DNA from 4 places in the Neobacillus sp. S1227 genome. Region 1 is predicted to be linked to each of the others. Evidence: a T-box and tRNA genes for the amino acid it is inferred to sense, from the RefSeq annotation. Region 1 holds a T-box; the other regions hold tRNA genes.
The links. The T-box of region 1 lies ahead of ACZ5AE_RS22510 (valine--tRNA ligase). A T-box ahead of a tRNA ligase gene usually reads a tRNA of that ligase, here a tRNA-Val.
Positions count from the first base shown of each region.

Region 2: it encodes a tRNA-Val, which carries the amino acid that the T-box ahead of ACZ5AE_RS22510 (valine--tRNA ligase) is inferred to sense. The anticodon was not compared.
Region 3: it encodes a tRNA-Val, which carries the amino acid that the T-box ahead of ACZ5AE_RS22510 (valine--tRNA ligase) is inferred to sense. The anticodon was not compared.
Region 4: it encodes a tRNA-Val, which carries the amino acid that the T-box ahead of ACZ5AE_RS22510 (valine--tRNA ligase) is inferred to sense. The anticodon was not compared.

Region 1 covers NZ_AP038276.1:4,472,390-4,476,905, reverse strand. The annotation lists gene ACZ5AE_RS22515 (O-antigen ligase family protein) at 123-1,445, shown strand; T-box leader at 1,559-1,792, shown strand; gene ACZ5AE_RS22510 (valine--tRNA ligase) at 2,002-4,516, shown strand, end outside.
Region 2 covers NZ_AP038276.1:561,853-566,368, reverse strand. The annotation lists gene ACZ5AE_RS02820 (putative protein N(5)-glutamine methyltransferase) at 1-276, shown strand, start outside; tRNA gene ACZ5AE_RS02815 (tRNA-Arg) at 498-571, opposite strand; tRNA gene ACZ5AE_RS02810 (tRNA-Ser) at 582-672, opposite strand; tRNA gene ACZ5AE_RS02805 (tRNA-Asn) at 683-757, opposite strand; tRNA gene ACZ5AE_RS02800 (tRNA-Ile) at 778-854, opposite strand; tRNA gene ACZ5AE_RS02795 (tRNA-Met) at 860-933, opposite strand; tRNA gene ACZ5AE_RS02790 (tRNA-Ser) at 1,102-1,194, opposite strand; tRNA gene ACZ5AE_RS02785 (tRNA-Met) at 1,209-1,282, opposite strand; tRNA gene ACZ5AE_RS02780 (tRNA-Ala) at 1,304-1,379, opposite strand; tRNA gene ACZ5AE_RS02775 (tRNA-Pro) at 1,397-1,473, opposite strand; tRNA gene ACZ5AE_RS02770 (tRNA-Arg) at 1,493-1,569, opposite strand; tRNA gene ACZ5AE_RS02765 (tRNA-Leu) at 1,583-1,671, opposite strand; tRNA gene ACZ5AE_RS02760 (tRNA-Gly) at 1,678-1,752, opposite strand; tRNA gene ACZ5AE_RS02755 (tRNA-Leu) at 1,763-1,847, opposite strand; tRNA gene ACZ5AE_RS02750 (tRNA-Lys) at 1,857-1,932, opposite strand; tRNA gene ACZ5AE_RS02745 (tRNA-Thr) at 2,031-2,106, opposite strand; tRNA gene ACZ5AE_RS02740 (tRNA-Val) at 2,116-2,191, opposite strand; tRNA gene ACZ5AE_RS02735 (tRNA-Glu) at 2,197-2,271, opposite strand; rRNA gene rrf (5S ribosomal RNA) at 2,311-2,427, opposite strand; rRNA gene ACZ5AE_RS02725 (23S ribosomal RNA) at 2,509-4,516, opposite strand, start outside.
Region 3 covers NZ_AP038276.1:4,688,902-4,693,417, forward strand. The annotation lists tRNA gene ACZ5AE_RS23530 (tRNA-Glu) at 22-93, opposite strand; tRNA gene ACZ5AE_RS23535 (tRNA-Ser) at 97-187, opposite strand; tRNA gene ACZ5AE_RS23540 (tRNA-Asn) at 191-265, opposite strand; tRNA gene ACZ5AE_RS23545 (tRNA-Ile) at 275-351, opposite strand; tRNA gene ACZ5AE_RS23550 (tRNA-Gly) at 356-429, opposite strand; tRNA gene ACZ5AE_RS23555 (tRNA-His) at 437-512, opposite strand; tRNA gene ACZ5AE_RS23560 (tRNA-Phe) at 535-607, opposite strand; tRNA gene ACZ5AE_RS23565 (tRNA-Asp) at 642-718, opposite strand; tRNA gene ACZ5AE_RS23570 (tRNA-Met) at 722-795, opposite strand; tRNA gene ACZ5AE_RS23575 (tRNA-Ser) at 819-911, opposite strand; tRNA gene ACZ5AE_RS23580 (tRNA-Ile) at 929-1,005, opposite strand; tRNA gene ACZ5AE_RS23585 (tRNA-Met) at 1,159-1,235, opposite strand; tRNA gene ACZ5AE_RS23590 (tRNA-Ala) at 1,257-1,332, opposite strand; tRNA gene ACZ5AE_RS23595 (tRNA-Pro) at 1,350-1,426, opposite strand; tRNA gene ACZ5AE_RS23600 (tRNA-Arg) at 1,442-1,518, opposite strand; tRNA gene ACZ5AE_RS23605 (tRNA-Leu) at 1,533-1,621, opposite strand; tRNA gene ACZ5AE_RS23610 (tRNA-Gly) at 1,627-1,701, opposite strand; tRNA gene ACZ5AE_RS23615 (tRNA-Leu) at 1,712-1,796, opposite strand; tRNA gene ACZ5AE_RS23620 (tRNA-Lys) at 1,806-1,881, opposite strand; tRNA gene ACZ5AE_RS23625 (tRNA-Thr) at 1,983-2,058, opposite strand; tRNA gene ACZ5AE_RS23630 (tRNA-Val) at 2,068-2,143, opposite strand; rRNA gene rrf (5S ribosomal RNA) at 2,153-2,269, opposite strand; rRNA gene ACZ5AE_RS23640 (23S ribosomal RNA) at 2,650-4,516, opposite strand, start outside.
Region 4 covers NZ_AP038276.1:2,935,353-2,939,868, forward strand. The annotation lists gene ACZ5AE_RS14770 (hypothetical protein) at 74-325, opposite strand; gene ACZ5AE_RS14775 (hypothetical protein) at 383-544, opposite strand; tRNA gene ACZ5AE_RS14780 (tRNA-Leu) at 706-787, opposite strand; tRNA gene ACZ5AE_RS14785 (tRNA-Cys) at 794-868, opposite strand; tRNA gene ACZ5AE_RS14790 (tRNA-Gly) at 877-951, opposite strand; tRNA gene ACZ5AE_RS14795 (tRNA-Gln) at 956-1,030, opposite strand; tRNA gene ACZ5AE_RS14800 (tRNA-Gly) at 1,035-1,108, opposite strand; tRNA gene ACZ5AE_RS14805 (tRNA-His) at 1,126-1,201, opposite strand; tRNA gene ACZ5AE_RS14810 (tRNA-Asp) at 1,231-1,307, opposite strand; tRNA gene ACZ5AE_RS14815 (tRNA-Met) at 1,311-1,384, opposite strand; tRNA gene ACZ5AE_RS14820 (tRNA-Ser) at 1,644-1,736, opposite strand; tRNA gene ACZ5AE_RS14825 (tRNA-Met) at 1,744-1,820, opposite strand; tRNA gene ACZ5AE_RS14830 (tRNA-Ala) at 1,842-1,917, opposite strand; tRNA gene ACZ5AE_RS14835 (tRNA-Pro) at 1,935-2,011, opposite strand; tRNA gene ACZ5AE_RS14840 (tRNA-Arg) at 2,030-2,106, opposite strand; tRNA gene ACZ5AE_RS14845 (tRNA-Gly) at 2,129-2,203, opposite strand; tRNA gene ACZ5AE_RS14850 (tRNA-Leu) at 2,211-2,295, opposite strand; tRNA gene ACZ5AE_RS14855 (tRNA-Val) at 2,317-2,392, opposite strand; tRNA gene ACZ5AE_RS14860 (tRNA-Glu) at 2,398-2,472, opposite strand; tRNA gene ACZ5AE_RS14865 (tRNA-Ser) at 2,492-2,582, opposite strand; rRNA gene rrf (5S ribosomal RNA) at 2,708-2,824, opposite strand; rRNA gene ACZ5AE_RS14875 (23S ribosomal RNA) at 3,154-4,516, opposite strand, start outside.

The DNA.
Region 1 (4,516 bases):
TTCAATTTGAATTGTTTCGTAAATAATGACATGGTAAAATTATTTAGCTATATTGTATGACTATTGGAAAATTAAACTTTTTAGAATGTCCGCTTAGAAGTCTATTGTGAGGGGTTATCAACATGTACTGGTTCATCATTCTTTTTCCACTTCTTATTTATCCCTGGGGGCCTTTTACGTATTATACATTTCCAAAGGTCTTTTATTTAGATATGTTTGTCTTGTTTACATGGTTATATATAATAATCAAAAAAAAATATTGGACAACTAACTTAACTAAATCTGAATTAACAATAGAGTTTATTGTCTTAATATTTATGAGCATAATAGGAATTTCCACAATATTTTCAGTAGATATATATACCTCTTTTTATGGTGCAAATACAAGATTTGAAGGATTAATCACATTTCTTTCATATTTAAGCATTTTACTATTCTCATATAGGATGCTTGATGTCCAAAAAACAGAAACCCTCTTTAAATGGATGGCTTTTGTTTCAATTTTAGTTTCGATATATGGGATTCTTCAACATTATTCTTTAGATTTCTTTCCGCGAAATATCTCAAAAGTTAATGAAACAAGAAGTTTCTCGTTTTTCGATAATGCAAATTTTTTTGGATCATACCTGGTTTTGGTATCTTTAATTACTATAAGTCTTTATTTAACAGCAAAGGATAAAAGATATCTCATATTCTATTTTATTTCATCAATAATAAATTTTATTGCCTTAATTTTTTCTGGGACTAGAAGTGGATGGATTGGTTTATTTATAGGTGTCCTTTTAATGACTTTCCTTGTAGTTAGAGAAAGAAAATATTTATGGAAACAATGGTCTGCATTGTTAATTTCATTTTGCTTGCTTTTTATTACAATTAACATTGTAGAGAAGGGGACTTACTCAAGTAGACTAAATTCATTTTTTTCGGATTCATATAAGATAATGGCAAAGGAAAGTACAGGTAAAGAAGGTTCTAGTCGTTTATTTATTTGGGAAAACGGATTACCATTAATTAAAAAGTATTATCTAGTAGGTTCTGGTCCTGATACATTTGAATTTGTATTTACTGCTGCACCAGAAGAAATTAAAAAGACTTTTGGTTCAAGGATGATTATTGATAAGGCTCATAATGAATATTTACAAATAGCAATTACGTTGGGGCTACCTGCACTCCTAATATATTTATCATTGTTGTTTGTTATATTAAGAAGGGCATTTGCAGTTTCAAGAAGCGTTCAAGGGAATGATCAAATAATATTATATGGGCTGATCTCTGTAATTTTTGGTTATCTCCTTCAAGCATTCTTTAATATCAGCACGGTTCCAGTTGCACCATTATTTTGGGCTATACTTGGTATTACGCTGGCTAAGTCTGAATCAATCCTAAAAAAGGGAACATTACAAAATTCAATAGATGAAAAAGTGGATACGTATAAAACAGCGTAAAAAACTGTAAGCAAGCTCCAGAACTTTAGCATATAGTATAAAAATAAAAAAATACGGTTATCCTGATTGACGAAGACTACGTTTTTTGGGTAGTATAGCTATATAATTGAAAAATTTAAGCTTTGACTGGGAAGAGTACGGTGAAAGCCAGCTTTTAGAGAGGGGAATCATTAGCTGAAAGATTTCCTAAGCTGCACATCGGAAGGTCGCCCAAGAGCTTCTTCTGTGAATAGGCCAAAAGGCCCGAGTAGCAGAAGACGGATGAAATCCGTTATCCGATGAAGTGCCAATCATATGTTTGATTGGAAAAAAGGTGGTACCGCGAAGCAACTCCATTCGTCCTTTTATGACGAATGGGGTTTTTTGTTGTTTCTAAAGGAAAAGGGGCGGAGCTCCGCAAAAGTGTAGCAGTCACTCCAATTGGAGAAAAATATATATTTCTCACATTAGAAAAGTATTGTTTAGCTATGCTCACACCACCTTTATATCTATTTGGTCTACAACATATATAGATATCCCTTTTCTTTATAAGGTTTATTTAAAGGAGGTAATTCAGATGAAAACAAAAGAAATTACAATGCCGACCAAATACGATCCGCAGACGATTGAAAAAGGTCGTTATGAATGGTGGCTAAAGGGGAAATTTTTCGAGGCTAAGGATGATGAAAGCAAACAGCCATATACAATCGTGATCCCGCCGCCGAACGTTACAGGGAAACTTCACTTAGGCCATGCTTGGGACACAACTCTTCAAGATATTATTACACGCATGAAGCGTATGCAGGGTTATGATGTTCTTTGGCTTCCTGGCATGGACCATGCTGGAATCGCGACGCAGGCAAAGGTTGAACAAAAGCTAAAAAGCGAAGGCAAAAGCCGTTATGACCTCGGCAGGGAAAAATTCGTTGAGGAAACATGGAAGTGGAAGGAAGAGTATGCTTCCCATATCCGCCAGCAATGGGCAAAGCTAGGTTTAGGACTTGACTATACCCGCGAGCGTTTCACTCTTGATGAGGGACTTTCGAAGGCAGTTCGCGAAGTATTCGTTACGCTATACAACAAAGGCTTAATCTATCGCGGTGAATATATCATCAACTGGGACCCATCTACAAAAACAGCTTTATCTGATATAGAAGTTATTTATAAGGATGTTCAAGGTGCCTTTTATCATATGAAATATCCGTTAGCTGACGGTTCCGGCTACATTGATGTAGCAACAACACGTCCTGAAACGATGCTTGGGGATACAGCCGTTGCTGTTCATCCTGAAGATGATCGTTACAAGCACCTAATCGGCAAAACAGTTATCCTGCCAATCGTTGGCCGGGAAATCCCGATTGTTGGCGATGACTATGTTGATATGGAATTCGGTTCAGGTGCTGTTAAAATTACTCCGGCCCATGACCCGAACGATTTTGAATTAGGCAACCGTCATAATCTTGAGCGTGTATTAGTCATGAATGAAGACGGATCCATGAATGAAAAAGCAGGTAAATACCAAGGACTCGACCGCTTCGAATGCCGTAAGCAGATTGTCAAAGATCTTCAAGAACAGGGCGTTCTTTTCAAAATTGAAGACCACTTGCATTCTGTTGGCCACTCCGAGCGAAGCGGAGCAGTAGTTGAGCCGTACTTATCAACACAATGGTTTGTTAAAATGCAGCCATTGGCAGACCAAGCAATTGTGCTTCAAAGCAAGGAAGAAAAAGTACACTTTGTTCCTGACCGTTTCGAAAAAACTTACCTGCACTGGATGGAGAATATCCGCGACTGGTGTATTTCCCGTCAGTTATGGTGGGGACACCGCATCCCAGCTTGGTATCATAAAGAGACTGGTGAAGTATTTGTTGGCCACGAGGCACCGGCAGACAGCCAAAATTGGGAACAGGATAAAGATGTTTTAGATACATGGTTTAGTTCAGCGTTATGGCCATTCTCAACCATGGGCTGGCCTGATACAGAATCAGCTGATTTCAAGCGATATTTCTCAACGGATGTTCTAGTAACAGGTTACGATATCATCTTCTTCTGGGTATCAAGGATGATTTTCCAAAGCTTAGAATTTACTGGCGAGCGTCCATTTAAAGATGTTCTCATCCATGGACTTGTTCGTGATGAGCAGGGTCGAAAAATGAGTAAGTCACTAGGAAACGGCGTTGACCCAATGGAGGTAATCGACAAGTACGGTGCAGATGCACTTCGTTACTTCCTATCAACCGGTACATCTCCGGGTCAGGATTTACGTTACAGCACAGATAAGGTTGAAGCAACCTGGAACTTTGCCAATAAAATTTGGAATGCATCCCGTTTTGCATTAATGAACATGAACGGCCTCACTTATGAAGAAATTGATTTCAGTGGGGAAAAATCCGTTGCGGATAAATGGATTTTAACCCGCTTAAATGAAACGATTGAACATGTGACAAAACTTTCAGAGCGCTATGAATTCGGTGAAGTTGGCCGTGCGCTATATAACTTTATCTGGGATGACTTCTGTGACTGGTATATTGAAATGGCGAAACTTCCGTTATACGGTGAAGATGAAGCGGCTAAGAAAACAACCCGATCTATCCTTGCATATGTTTTAGATCAAACAATGCGTTTATTGCATCCGTTCATGCCGTTTATCACCGAGGAAATTTGGCAGAACCTGCCTCATTCCGGTGAATCAATTACGGAAGCCCAATGGCCAGAGGTAAAACCGGAGTATACCGATGAAGAAGCAGCGCAGGAAATGAAGCTTTTGATGGAAATGATCCGCTCTGTACGGAACATTCGTGCTGAGGTCAACACACCAATGAGCAAGAAAATCAAAATGTTGGTGAAAGCTAAGGATGAGAAAATCTTAACGGCCCTTGAGAAGAACCGCAGCTATATTGAAAAGTTCTGTAACCCTGAAGAACTGCAAATGGGGTTAAATGTTGAGACACCTGAAAAAGCAATGACTGCAGTTATTACAGGTGTCGAGATTATCCTTCCGCTCCAAGGCCTGATTAATATTGACGAAGAAATTGCCCGCCTTGAGAAGGAATTGGATAAATTAAATAAAGAGGTAGAGCGCGTTCAAAAGA
Region 2 (4,516 bases), 1.9 Mb from region 1:
ACCGAGCAAATCAAGCTGCTTCCCCAAGAAGCCCGTCTACATGAACCGAATATGGCGCTTGACGGAGGAATTGACGGACTTGACATTCAGCGAAGAGTAGCAAAGGAAGCACCCCTTTGGCTGAAAACCGGAGGGCATTTATTGATTGAGACGAGTAAAATGCAGGCACCTCAAACCATTGAAATTTTCTCTCAAAATGGGCTAATACCACAGTTAGTACACTATGACGAACTAGACTCTACTATAGTAATTTGCACCAATCCCCCTCTAGAATAAATACGGGAAGCAAATCTTCATAATATACTTGTGAAAAAAATGCATTTTTCTAACCATCGAAAATTCCTCTCTTTTTTGGCATAAAAAAACCTCCAAATATCGTATTTGGAGGTTTTTTACTTAAAGACTAGTTCAGTGAAGTACATTCAGGTTAGAATATTTTATTTTCTCTAACGCCGTTAAAACATTTTATACTATCAAGTTGCTTAAAGTTTAAAATACGCGCCTTAGAGGATTCGAACCTCTGACCGTACGCTTAGAAGGCGTATGCTCTATCCAGCTGAGCTAAAGGCGCATGATATTTATGGCGGAGAAGGAGGGATTTGAACCCTCGCGCCGGTTGCCCGACCTACACCCTTAGCAGGGGCGCCTCTTCAGCCACTTGAGTACTTCCCCATAAAAAAAATGGCTCCGCAGGTAGGATTCGAACCTACGACCGTTCGGTTAACAGCCGAATGCTCTACCACTGAGCTACTGCGGAACAATTAGAATTATTTATGATGGTGGGCCTAAATGGACTTGAACCATCGACCTCACGCTTATCAGGCGTGCGCTCTAACCAGCTGAGCTATAGGCCCATATATTGCGGGGGCAGGATTTGAACCTGCGACCTTCGGGTTATGAGCCCGACGAGCTACCGGACTGCTCCACCCCGCGATAATAAAAAAGTATTAAGTTTACGCCATGCTAAAAGCTAACGTAGGACTGTATCAATCTCAGATAGCTTAATCAAGCAGCAGCTCGATTGATACAACTCGCAGACTATTCACAGAAGCAACGCTCGTTGCTCCACCCCGCGATAATATAAACACCATAAAATTAATATGGCGGAGGAAGAGGGATTCGAACCCCCGCGCGGTTTAACCCGCCTGTCGGTTTTCAAGACCGATCCCTTCAGCCGGACTTGGGTATTCCTCCGAATAATAAATTAGTAGCGGCGGAGGGGATCGAACCCCCGACCTTACGGGTATGAACCGTACGCTCTAGCCAGCTGAGCTACACCGCCAAATTACATATTTAAATTAAATGGTGGAGCCTAGCGGGATCGAACCGCTGACCTCCTGCGTGCAAAGCAGGCGCTCTCCCAGCTGAGCTAAGGCCCCATTGATTTTAGTAAGAATGGTCGGGAAAACAGGATTCGAACCTGCGACCCCTTGGTCCCAAACCAAGTGCTCTACCAAGCTGAGCTATTTCCCGAAAGTTGAGTTATATTTGATGGCGCGCCCGACAGGAGTCGAACCCATAACCTTCTGATCCGTAGTCAGACGCTCTATCCAATTGAGCTACGGGCGCATTATTTAATAAATGGTGCCGAGGACCGGAATCGAACCGGTACGGTAGTCACCTACCGCAGGATTTTAAGTCCTGTGCGTCTGCCAGTTCCGCCACCCCGGCAATTTTTGGAGCGGAAGACGGGATTCGAACCCGCGACCCCCACCTTGGCAAGGTGGTGTTCTACCACTGAACTACTTCCGCAATATTTAAATGGTGCGGGTGAAGGGAGTCGAACCCCCACGCCTTGCGGCGCCAGATCCTAAGTCTGGTGCGTCTGCCAATTCCGCCACACCCGCATAATTAAATGGTGAGCCATGAAGGACTCGAACCTTCGACCCTCTGATTAAAAGTCAGATGCTCTACCGACTGAGCTAATGGCTCATATAAGAATTAGTTTTACTACTAGTATGCATGCTCAAAAGACCTCTCGGTCTTTCTCGCAGATTTCCGCAGATGCTAATTCAAAGATGTAAGAAATCTGGTGCCGGCTAAAGGACTTGAACCCTCAACCTACTGATTACAAGTCAGTTGCTCTACCAATTGAGCTAAGCCGGCATAATAATATGGTGGAGGATGACGGGATCGAACCGCCGACCCTCTGCTTGTAAGGCAGATGCTCTCCCAGCTGAGCTAATCCTCCGTAAATGGTGACCCCTACGGGATTCGAACCCGTGTTACCGCCGTGAAAGGGCGGTGTCTTAACCGCTTGACCAAGGGGCCATTAAAATTAGGCAAAATAATAGCCCCCATAAGGGCTTAGCCTGGCAGCGTCCTACTCTCACAGGGACTTGCGTCCCAACTACCATCGGCGCTGAGAAGCTTAACTTCCGTGTTCGGGATGGGAACGGGTGTGACCTTCTCGCCATTGCTGCCAGACTATTTTAGAGGTTTTCATTCCCTCAAAACTAGATAATGCAGAAGAAGTAAATAAGAACGAGTTCGCTTAAAATTTATGACTTGGTTAAGTCCTCGATCGATTAGTATCAGTCAGCTCCACACGTCACCGCGCTTCCACCTCTGACCTATCAACCTGATCATCTTTCAGGGATCTTACTAGCTTGACGCTATGGGAAATCTCATCTCGAGGGGGGCTTCATGCTTAGATGCTTTCAGCACTTATCCCGTCCGCACATAGCTACCCAGCGATGCCTTTGGCAAGACAACTGGTACACCAGCGGTGCGTCCATCCCGGTCCTCTCGTACTAAGGACAGCTCCTCTCAAATTTCCTGCGCCCACGACGGATAGGGACCGAACTGTCTCACGACGTTCTGAACCCAGCTCGCGTACCGCTTTAATGGGCGAACAGCCCAACCCTTGGGACCGACTACAGCCCCAGGATGCGATGAGCCGACATCGAGGTGCCAAACCTCCCCGTCGATGTGGACTCTTGGGGGAGATAAGCCTGTTATCCCCAGGGTAGCTTTTATCCGTTGAGCGATGGCCCTTCCATGCGGAACCACCGGATCACTAAGCCCGACTTTCGTCCCTGCTCGACTTGTAGGTCTCGCAGTCAAGCTCCCTTGTGCCTTTACACTCTGCGAATGATTTCCAACCATTCTGAGGGAACCTTTGGGCGCCTCCGTTACATTTTAGGAGGCGACCGCCCCAGTCAAACTGCCCACCTGACACTGTCTCCCACCCCGATAAGGGGTGCGGGTTAGAATTTCAATACAGCCAGGGTAGTATCCCACCGACGCCTCCACCGAAGCTGGCGCTCCGGTTTCTCAGGCTCCTACCTATCCTGTACAAGCTGTACCAAAATTCAATATCAGGCTACAGTAAAGCTCCATGGGGTCTTTCCGTCCTGTCGCGGGTAACCTGCATCTTCACAGGTACTATAATTTCACCGAGTCTCTCGTTGAGACAGTGCCCAGATCGTTACGCCTTTCGTGCGGGTCGGAACTTACCCGACAAGGAATTTCGCTACCTTAGGACCGTTATAGTTACGGCCGCCGTTTACTGGGGCTTCGATTCAGAGCTTCGCGTGAGCTAACCCCTCCTCTTAACCTTCCAGCACCGGGCAGGCGTCAGCCCCTATACTTCGCCTTGCGGCTTTGCAGAGACCTGTGTTTTTGCTAAACAGTCGCCTGGGCCTATTCACTGCGGCTCTTCGGGGCTATTCACCCCAAAAAGCACCCCTTCTCCCGAAGTTACGGGGTCATTTTGCCGAGTTCCTTAACGAGAGTTCTCTCGCTCACCTTAGGATTCTCTCCTCGCCTACCTGTGTCGGTTTGCGGTACGGGCACCCAATATCATCGCTAGAGGCTTTTCTTGGCAGTGTGGAATCAGGAACTTCGGTACTATAATTCCCTCGGCATCACAGCTCAGCCTGATGAGAAGCGGATTTTCCTACTTCTCAGCCTAACTGCTTGCACGCACATATCCAGCAGTGCGCTTACCCTATCCTCCTGCGTCCCCCCATCACTCAAACGATAAAGAGGTGGTACAGGAATATCAACCTGTTGTCCATCGCCTACGCCTTTCGGCCTCGGCTTAGGTCCCGACTAACCCTGAGCGGACGAGCCTTCCTCAGGAAACCTTAGGCATACGGTGGATGAGATTCTCACTCATCTTTCGCTACTCATACCGGCATTCTCACTTCTAAGCGCTCCACCAGTCCTTACGGTCCAGCTTCAACGCCCTTAGAACGCTCTCCTACCGCGGACACCATAAGGTGTCCACCCACAGCTTCGGTGATACGTTTAGCCCCGGTACATTTTCGGCGCAGAGTCACTCGACCAGTGAGCTATTACGCACTCTTTAAATGGTGGCTGCTTCTAAGCCAACATCCTGGTTGTCTAAGCAACTCCACATCCTTTTCCACTTAACGTATACTTTGGGACCTTAGCTGGTGGTCTGGGCTGTTTCCCTTTTGACTACGGATCTTATCACTCGCAGTCTGACTCCCACGGATAAGTCATTGGCATTCGGAGTTTGTCTGAATTCGGTAACCCGATGAGGGCC
Region 3 (4,516 bases), 220 kb from region 1:
TATGTCATCAGCTTTTTTGTATGACCCCTACGGGATTCGAACCCGTGTTACCGCCGTGAAAGGGCGGTGTCTTAACCGCTTGACCAAGGGGCCAAATGGCAGAGAAGAAGGGATTCGAACCCTCGCGCCGCTTACGCGACCTACTCCCTTAGCAGGGGAGCCCCTTGAGCCACTTGGGTACTTCTCTATATGGCTCCGCAGGTAGGATTCGAACCTACGACCGATCGGTTAACAGCCGATAGCTCTACCACTGAGCTACTGCGGAATAATACTATGGTGGGCCTAAATGGACTTGAACCATCGACCTCACGCTTATCAGGCGTGCGCTCTAACCAGCTGAGCTATAGGCCCACAATGGAGCGGGTGATGGGAATCGAACCCACAACAACAGCTTGGAAGGCTGTGGTTTTACCACTAAACTACACCCGCATTATAATGGGGCGGCTGATGGGAATCGAACCCACGAATGTCGGAACCACAATCCGATGCGTTAACCACTTCGCCACAACCGCCGTGATGTTTCTAAAAATAAGGTGGCTCAGGACGGAATCGAACCGCCGACACAAGGATTTTCAGTCCTTTGCTCTACCGACTGAGCTACTGAGCCATATTAATTCACTTTCTATTGAGCCAAATATAAATGGCGGTCTGGACGGGACTCGAACCCGCGACCTCCTGCGTGACAGGCAGGCATTCTAACCAACTGAACTACCAGACCGGATTGCGGGGGCAGGATTTGAACCTGCGACCTTCGGGTTATGAGCCCGACGAGCTACCGGACTGCTCCACCCCGCGATAATAAGACTAATAATTTTTTATGGCGGAGGAAGAGGGATTCGAACCCCCGCGCGGTTTAACCCGCCTGTCGGTTTTCAAGACCGATCCCTTCAGCCAGACTTGGGTATTCCTCCATAAAATATAAAAGTAATGGTGGACCTTGTAGGACTCGAACCTACGACCGGACGGTTATGAGCCGTCTGCTCTAACCAGCTGAGCTAAAGGTCCAATTTAAAGTTCTCTAACCTGTATGGTTAAAATCCGTCTGTCCCCATCTCAGAAAGCTTACTAAAGCAGCAGCTCGATGGGTACAACTCGTAGCATATTCAGCGGAGCTTTGCTCGTTGCTCTAACCAGCTGAGCTAAAGGTCCTAATAAAATTGGTAGCGGCGGAGGGGATCGAACCCCCGACCTTACGGGTATGAACCGTACGCTCTAGCCAGCTGAGCTACACCGCCAATTTACATATTTAAATTTAATGGTGGAGCCTAGCGGGATCGAACCGCTGACCTCCTGCGTGCAAAGCAGGCGCTCTCCCAGCTGAGCTAAGGCCCCATTGATTTTAGTATGAATGGTCGGGAAAACAGGATTCGAACCTGCGACCCCTTGGTCCCAAACCAAGTGCTCTACCAAGCTGAGCTATTTCCCGTATTAATAAATTTGATGGCGCGCCCGACAGGAGTCGAACCCATAACCTTCTGATCCGTAGTCAGACGCTCTATCCAATTGAGCTACGGGCGCATCTTAATTTCAAATGGTGCCGAGGACCGGAATCGAACCGGTACGGTAGTCACCTACCGCAGGATTTTAAGTCCTGTGCGTCTGCCAGTTCCGCCACCCCGGCAAATATGGAGCGGAAGACGGGATTCGAACCCGCGACCCCCACCTTGGCAAGGTGGTGTTCTACCACTGAACTACTTCCGCGAAACTTAAATGGTGCGGGTGAAGGGAGTCGAACCCCCACGCCTTGCGGCGCCAGATCCTAAGTCTGGTGCGTCTGCCAATTCCGCCACACCCGCATATTTAAATGGTGAGCCATGAAGGACTCGAACCTTCGACCCTCTGATTAAAAGTCAGATGCTCTACCGACTGAGCTAATGGCTCGAAATAATTAGTTTCACTAAAAGAATATAGTTATTCTGCTTAAAATCCCTTCGGGATTTCGCGCACGCTTCCGCTGATGTAACTTAAGGAAGTAAGAAGCGTGGTGCCGGCTAAAGGACTTGAACCCTCAACCTACTGATTACAAGTCAGTTGCTCTACCAATTGAGCTAAGCCGGCATAATAATATGGTGGAGGATGACGGGATCGAACCGCCGACCCTCTGCTTGTAAGGCAGATGCTCTCCCAGCTGAGCTAATCCTCCATTTTAACAGCCTGGCAGCGTCCTACTCTCACAGGGGCTTTCGCCCCAACTACCATCGGCGCTGAGAAGCTTAACTTCTGTGTTCGGGATGGGAACAGGTGTGACCTTCTCGCCATTACCGCCAGACCATTTATCAGACACTATTTTATTATAGTATCTTTTTCATATTTTGCAAGAGGAAATTTAAATTTTTTCATTCCCTCAAAACTAGATAATGGAGAAGAAGTAAATAAGAACGAGTTCACCAAATTACATTGTTCAGTGTCTAGCTCCAGCGTCCAGCAACTAGTGTCCTTCGGTCTTTTCCCTACGATAAGTCAACATCGATTCGCTTGCGCTCATCGTGTTTCCTTTAGCTAATCAGAATTTATTACTAAATTCTGAACGCATAAGTTCAACTACGCCTCTGTCTGCGCCTAACGGCTTGCCAATCGGCGAGTTTACACTTATCTCAGTCAAAGCCCTCCAGGCCATACGTTGCTAACCGGCCGCTTCCGCTTTTCGATTTGGTTAAGTCCTCGATCGATTAGTATCAGTCAGCTCCACACGTCACCGCGCTTCCACCTCTGACCTATCAACCTGATCATCTTTCAGGGATCTTACTAGCTTGACGCTATGGGAAATCTCATCTCGAGGGGGGCTTCATGCTTAGATGCTTTCAGCACTTATCCCGTCCGCACATAGCTACCCAGCGATGCCTTTGGCAAGACAACTGGTACACCAGCGGTGCGTCCATCCCGGTCCTCTCGTACTAAGGACAGCTCCTCTCAAATTTCCTGCGCCCACGACGGATAGGGACCGAACTGTCTCACGACGTTCTGAACCCAGCTCGCGTACCGCTTTAATGGGCGAACAGCCCAACCCTTGGGACCGACTACAGCCCCAGGATGCGATGAGCCGACATCGAGGTGCCAAACCTCCCCGTCGATGTGGACTCTTGGGGGAGATAAGCCTGTTATCCCCAGGGTAGCTTTTATCCGTTGAGCGATGGCCCTTCCATGCGGAACCACCGGATCACTAAGCCCGACTTTCGTCCCTGCTCGACTTGTAGGTCTCGCAGTCAAGCTCCCTTGTGCCTTTACACTCTGCGAATGATTTCCAACCATTCTGAGGGAACCTTTGGGCGCCTCCGTTACATTTTAGGAGGCGACCGCCCCAGTCAAACTGCCCACCTGACACTGTCTCCCACCCCGATCAGGGGTGCGGGTTAGAATTTCAATACAGCCAGGGTAGTATCCCACCGACGCCTCCACCGAAGCTGGCGCTCCGGTTTCTCAGGCTCCTACCTATCCTGTACAAGCTGTACCAAAATTCAATATCAGGCTACAGTAAAGCTCCATGGGGTCTTTCCGTCCTGTCGCGGGTAACCTGCATCTTCACAGGTACTATAATTTCACCGAGTCTCTCGTTGAGACAGTGCCCAGATCGTTACGCCTTTCGTGCGGGTCGGAACTTACCCGACAAGGAATTTCGCTACCTTAGGACCGTTATAGTTACGGCCGCCGTTTACTGGGGCTTCGATTCAGAGCTTCGCGTGAGCTAACCCCTCCTCTTAACCTTCCAGCACCGGGCAGGCGTCAGCCCCTATACTTCGCCTTGCGGCTTTGCAGAGACCTGTGTTTTTGCTAAACAGTCGCCTGGGCCTATTCACTGCGGCTCTTCGAGGCTATTCACCCCAAAAAGCACCCCTTCTCCCGAAGTTACGGGGTCATTTTGCCGAGTTCCTTAACGAGAGTTCTCTCGCTCACCTTAGGATTCTCTCCTCGCCTACCTGTGTCGGTTTGCGGTACGGGCACCATTTATCTCGCTAGAGGCTTTTCTTGGCAGTGTGGAATCAGGAACTTCGGTACTATATTTCCCTCGGCATCACAGCTCAGCTTTATGAGAAGCGGATTTTCCTACTTCTCAGCCTAACTGCTTGCACGCACATATCCAGCAGTGCGCTTACCCTATCCTCCTGCGTCCCCCCATCACTCAAACGATAAAGAGGTGGTACAGGAATATCAACCTGTTGTCCATCGCCTACGCCTTTCGGCCTCGGCTTAGGTCCCGACTAACCCTGAGCGGACGAGCCTTCCTCAGGAAACCTTAGGCATACAGTGGATGAGATTCTCACTCATCTTTCGCTACTCATACCGGCATTCTCACTTCTAAGCGCTCCACCAGTCCTTACGGTCCAGCTTCAACGCCCTTAGAACGCTCTCCTACCGCGGACACCACAAGGTGTCCACCCACAGCTTCGGTGATACGTTTAGCCCCGGTACATTTTCGGCGCAGAGTCACTCGACCAGTGAGCTATTACGCACTCTTTAAATGGTGGCTGCTTCTAAGCCAACATCCTGGTTGTCTAAGCAACTCCACATCCTTTTCCAC
Region 4 (4,516 bases), 1.5 Mb from region 1:
TTGTCGTTAAAACAACCATTCCATTTTCCAAATCATCAGCAACTTTTAAGTTGAGTATAGTATTAAGCCTGTTTCAAGTCTCAGGCAGGTAATTAACTACCACCCAATTTCTATGTTTGACAAATCCACATTCCTTTATATTCGGTTTTTTAATTAGCTTCTTAATTTCAATTTCTGAATAAGGCTCTTTTTGCTCCTTATCGGCTTTAATTAGATTAATCTCAAATTTGTTTAAATGCTGCTCACGCATTGAATAATACAAAAACGCTCTAGCAGCTCTCAGATAGGTGTTAATTGTTGTTGCCTTTAAGCCTTTTTCCTTCAAGAACAAAATGAATTCATCAATGTGATCCTTTTCAAGTGATTTAACAAGCTGAATTCCCTAATCGTCTAGGAATCTCATAATGTGAATTAGATTTTGATCATAGAATCTAATGGTCATTTCAGATAAGTTTGTTATTCTGTTATCCATCTGAAAATCATTAAAAAGTTCCTCCACGGTTTTCTCCATTTTTGCTTTTTTCTTTCCTTTAATTACAGCCAATAATATCTCTCCCTTTAAGAAAAATGGTCTTAAAGGTATTAAATAATCGAAAATTATTGTATACACGATTCGGAGATTACTTTAGCAAAATAAAGCACAAAAAAAGTCAATGCTCCGATCGCTCAAAGCATTGACTAATAAAGGATTAACCTTTTTTTTAATACCGGTGGTCGGGGTCGAACCGACACTCCAGAAGGAACACGATTTTGAGTCGTGCGCGTCTGCCAATTCCGCCACACCGGCATAAGTTGGAGGCGGCAACCGGATTCGAACCGGTGGATAAAGGTTTTGCAGACCTTGGCCTTACCACTTGGCTATGCCGCCATATTGTTTGGAGCGGAAGACGGGATTCGAACCCGCGACCCCCACCTTGGCAAGGTGGTGTTCTACCACTGAACTACTTCCGCATATTGGCTGGGCTAGCAGGATTCGAACCTACGAATGACGGAGTCAAAGTCCGTTGCCTTACCGCTTGGCTATAGCCCAATAATGGAGCGGGTGATGGGAATCGAACCCACAACAACAGCTTGGAAGGCTGTGGTTTTACCACTAAACTACACCCGCATTATTAAATATATATATGGGGCGGCTGATGGGAATCGAACCCACGAATGTCGGAACCACAATCCGATGCGTTAACCACTTCGCCACAACCGCCATATTGGCTTTTATAAAAATATAAATAGTGGCGGTCTGGACGGGACTCGAACCCGCGACCTCCTGCGTGACAGGCAGGCATTCTAACCAGCTGAACTACCAGACCGAATTGCGGGGGCAGGATTTGAACCTGCGACCTTCGGGTTATGAGCCCGACGAGCTACCGGACTGCTCCACCCCGCGATAATAAAAAGTACAAAAGTTGACGTCATGCTAAAAGCTAACGTATGACTGTATCAATCTCAGAAAGCTTATTCAAGCAGCAGCTCGATTGATACAACTCGCAGGTTATTCATCGAAGCAACGCTCGTTGCTCCACCCCGCGATAATAAGAAATACTTTGCAAAGATATGCATAAAGTTGATATCTGACTGTATTAATTCTTCAAAAGTATATTCAAGAAAGAGATCAATTGATACAATTTAAAAAAATAACAGTCTAATGGCGGAGGAAGAGGGATTCGAACCCCCGCGCGGTTTAACCCGCCTGTCGGTTTTCAAGACCGATCCCTTCAGCCGGACTTGGGTATTCCTCCGAATAAATGGTAGCGGCGGAGGGGATCGAACCCCCGACCTTACGGGTATGAACCGTACGCTCTAGCCAGCTGAGCTACACCGCCAAATTACATATTTAAATTAAATGGTGGAGCCTAGCGGGATCGAACCGCTGACCTCCTGCGTGCAAAGCAGGCGCTCTCCCAGCTGAGCTAAGGCCCCATTGATTTTAGTAAGAATGGTCGGGAAAACAGGATTCGAACCTGCGACCCCTTGGTCCCAAACCAAGTGCTCTACCAAGCTGAGCTATTTCCCGAAAATTGAATTATATTGATGGCGCGCCCGACAGGAGTCGAACCCATAACCTTCTGATCCGTAGTCAGACGCTCTATCCAATTGAGCTACGGGCGCATTATTAGTTTTATTGAAAAATTGGAGCGGAAGACGGGATTCGAACCCGCGACCCCCACCTTGGCAAGGTGGTGTTCTACCTCTGAACTACTTCCGCAAATAAATGGTGCGGGTGAAGGGAGTCGAACCCCCACGCCCGAAGGCGCCAGATCCTAAGTCTGGTGCGTCTGCCAATTCCGCCACACCCGCAAAAGAAGTAATTAGCTGTAATGGTGGAGGATGACGGGATCGAACCGCCGACCCTCTGCTTGTAAGGCAGATGCTCTCCCAGCTGAGCTAATCCTCCGTAAATGGTGACCCCTACGGGATTCGAACCCGTGTTACCGCCGTGAAAGGGCGGTGTCTTAACCGCTTGACCAAGGGGCCATTTAAAAAAATATATTGATGGCGGAGAGCAAGGGATTTGAACCCTTGATACGCGGTTAACGTATACACGATTTCCAATCGTGCTCCTTCGGCCACTCGGACAGCTCTCCATTATATTATATAAAAGAAGCGACAGTGAATATTTTCGCATATCTCTACTTTTCTATCAACGGCTAATTTCTTCCAAATTCATTATAGGGGAAGAAAAAAGACAGAAAGTTGAATTTCTGTCTTAGCCCGGCAGCGTCCTACTCTCACAGGGACTTGCGTCCCAACTACCATCGGCGCTGAGAAGCTTAACTTCCGTGTTCGGGATGGGAACGGGTGTGACCTTCTCGCCATTGCTGCCGGACTATTTTTAGAGGTTTTCATTCCCTCAAAACTAGATAATGCAGAAGAAGTAAATAAGAACGAGTCCACCAAATTACATTGTTCATTGTCTAGCTCCAACGTCCAGCAACTAGTGTCCTTCGGTCTTTTCCCTACGATAAGTCAACATTGATTCGCTTTCGCTCATCGTGTTTCCTTTAGCTAATCAGAATTTATTACTAAATTCTGAACGCATAAGTTCAACTTCGCCTCTGTCTGCGCCTAACGGCTTGCCAATCGGCGAGTTTACACTTATCTCAGTCAAAGCCCTCCAGGCCATACGTTGCTAACCGGCCGCTTCCGCTTTTCGTTTTGGTTAAGTCCTCGATCGATTAGTATCAGTCAGCTCCACACGTCACCGCGCTTCCACCTCTGACCTATCAACCTGATCATCTTTCAGGGATCTTACTAGCTTGACGCTATGGGAAATCTCATCTCGAGGGGGGCTTCATGCTTAGATGCTTTCAGCACTTATCCCGTCCGCACATAGCTACCCAGCGATGCCTTTGGCAAGACAACTGGTACACCAGCGGTGCGTCCATCCCGGTCCTCTCGTACTAAGGACAGCTCCTCTCAAATTTCCTGCGCCCACGACGGATAGGGACCGAACTGTCTCACGACGTTCTGAACCCAGCTCGCGTACCGCTTTAATGGGCGAACAGCCCAACCCTTGGGACCGACTACAGCCCCAGGATGCGATGAGCCGACATCGAGGTGCCAAACCTCCCCGTCGATGTGGACTCTTGGGGGAGATAAGCCTGTTATCCCCAGGGTAGCTTTTATCCGTTGAGCGATGGCCCTTCCATGCGGAACCACCGGATCACTAAGCCCGACTTTCGTCCCTGCTCGACTTGTAGGTCTCGCAGTCAAGCTCCCTTGTGCCTTTACACTCTGCGAATGATTTCCAACCATTCTGAGGGAACCTTTGGGCGCCTCCGTTACATTTTAGGAGGCGACCGCCCCAGTCAAACTGCCCACCTGACACTGTCTCCCACCCCGATAAGGGGTGCGGGTTAGAATTTCAATACAGCCAGGGTAGTATCCCACCGACGCCTCCACCGAAGCTGGCGCTCCGGTTTCTCAGGCTCCTACCTATCCTGTACAAGCTGTACCAAAATTCAATATCAGGCTACAGTAAAGCTCCATGGGGTCTTTCCGTCCTGTCGCGGGTAACCTGCATCTTCACAGGTACTATAATTTCACCGAGTCTCTCGTTGAGACAGTGCCCAGATCGTTACGCCTTTCGTGCGGGTCGGAACTTACCCGACAAGGAATTTCGCTACCTTAGGACCGTTATAGTTACGGCCGCCGTTTACTGGGGCTTCGATTCAGAGCTTCGCGTGAGCTAACCCCTCCTCTTAACCTTCCAGCACCGGGCAGGCGTCAGCCCCTATACTTCGCCTTGCGGCTTTGCAGAGACCTGTGTTTTTGCTAAACAGTCGCCTGGGCCTATTCACTGCGGCTCTTCGGGGCTATTCACCCCAAAAAGCACCCCTTCTCCCGAAGTTACGGGGTCATTTTGCCGAGTTCCTTAACGAGAGTTCTCTCGCTCACCTTAGGATTCTCTCCTCGCCTACCTGTGTCGGTTTGCGGTACGGGCACCATTCATCTCGCTAGAGGCTTTTCTTGGCAGTGTGGAATCAGGAACTTCGGTACTATATTTCCCTCGGCATCA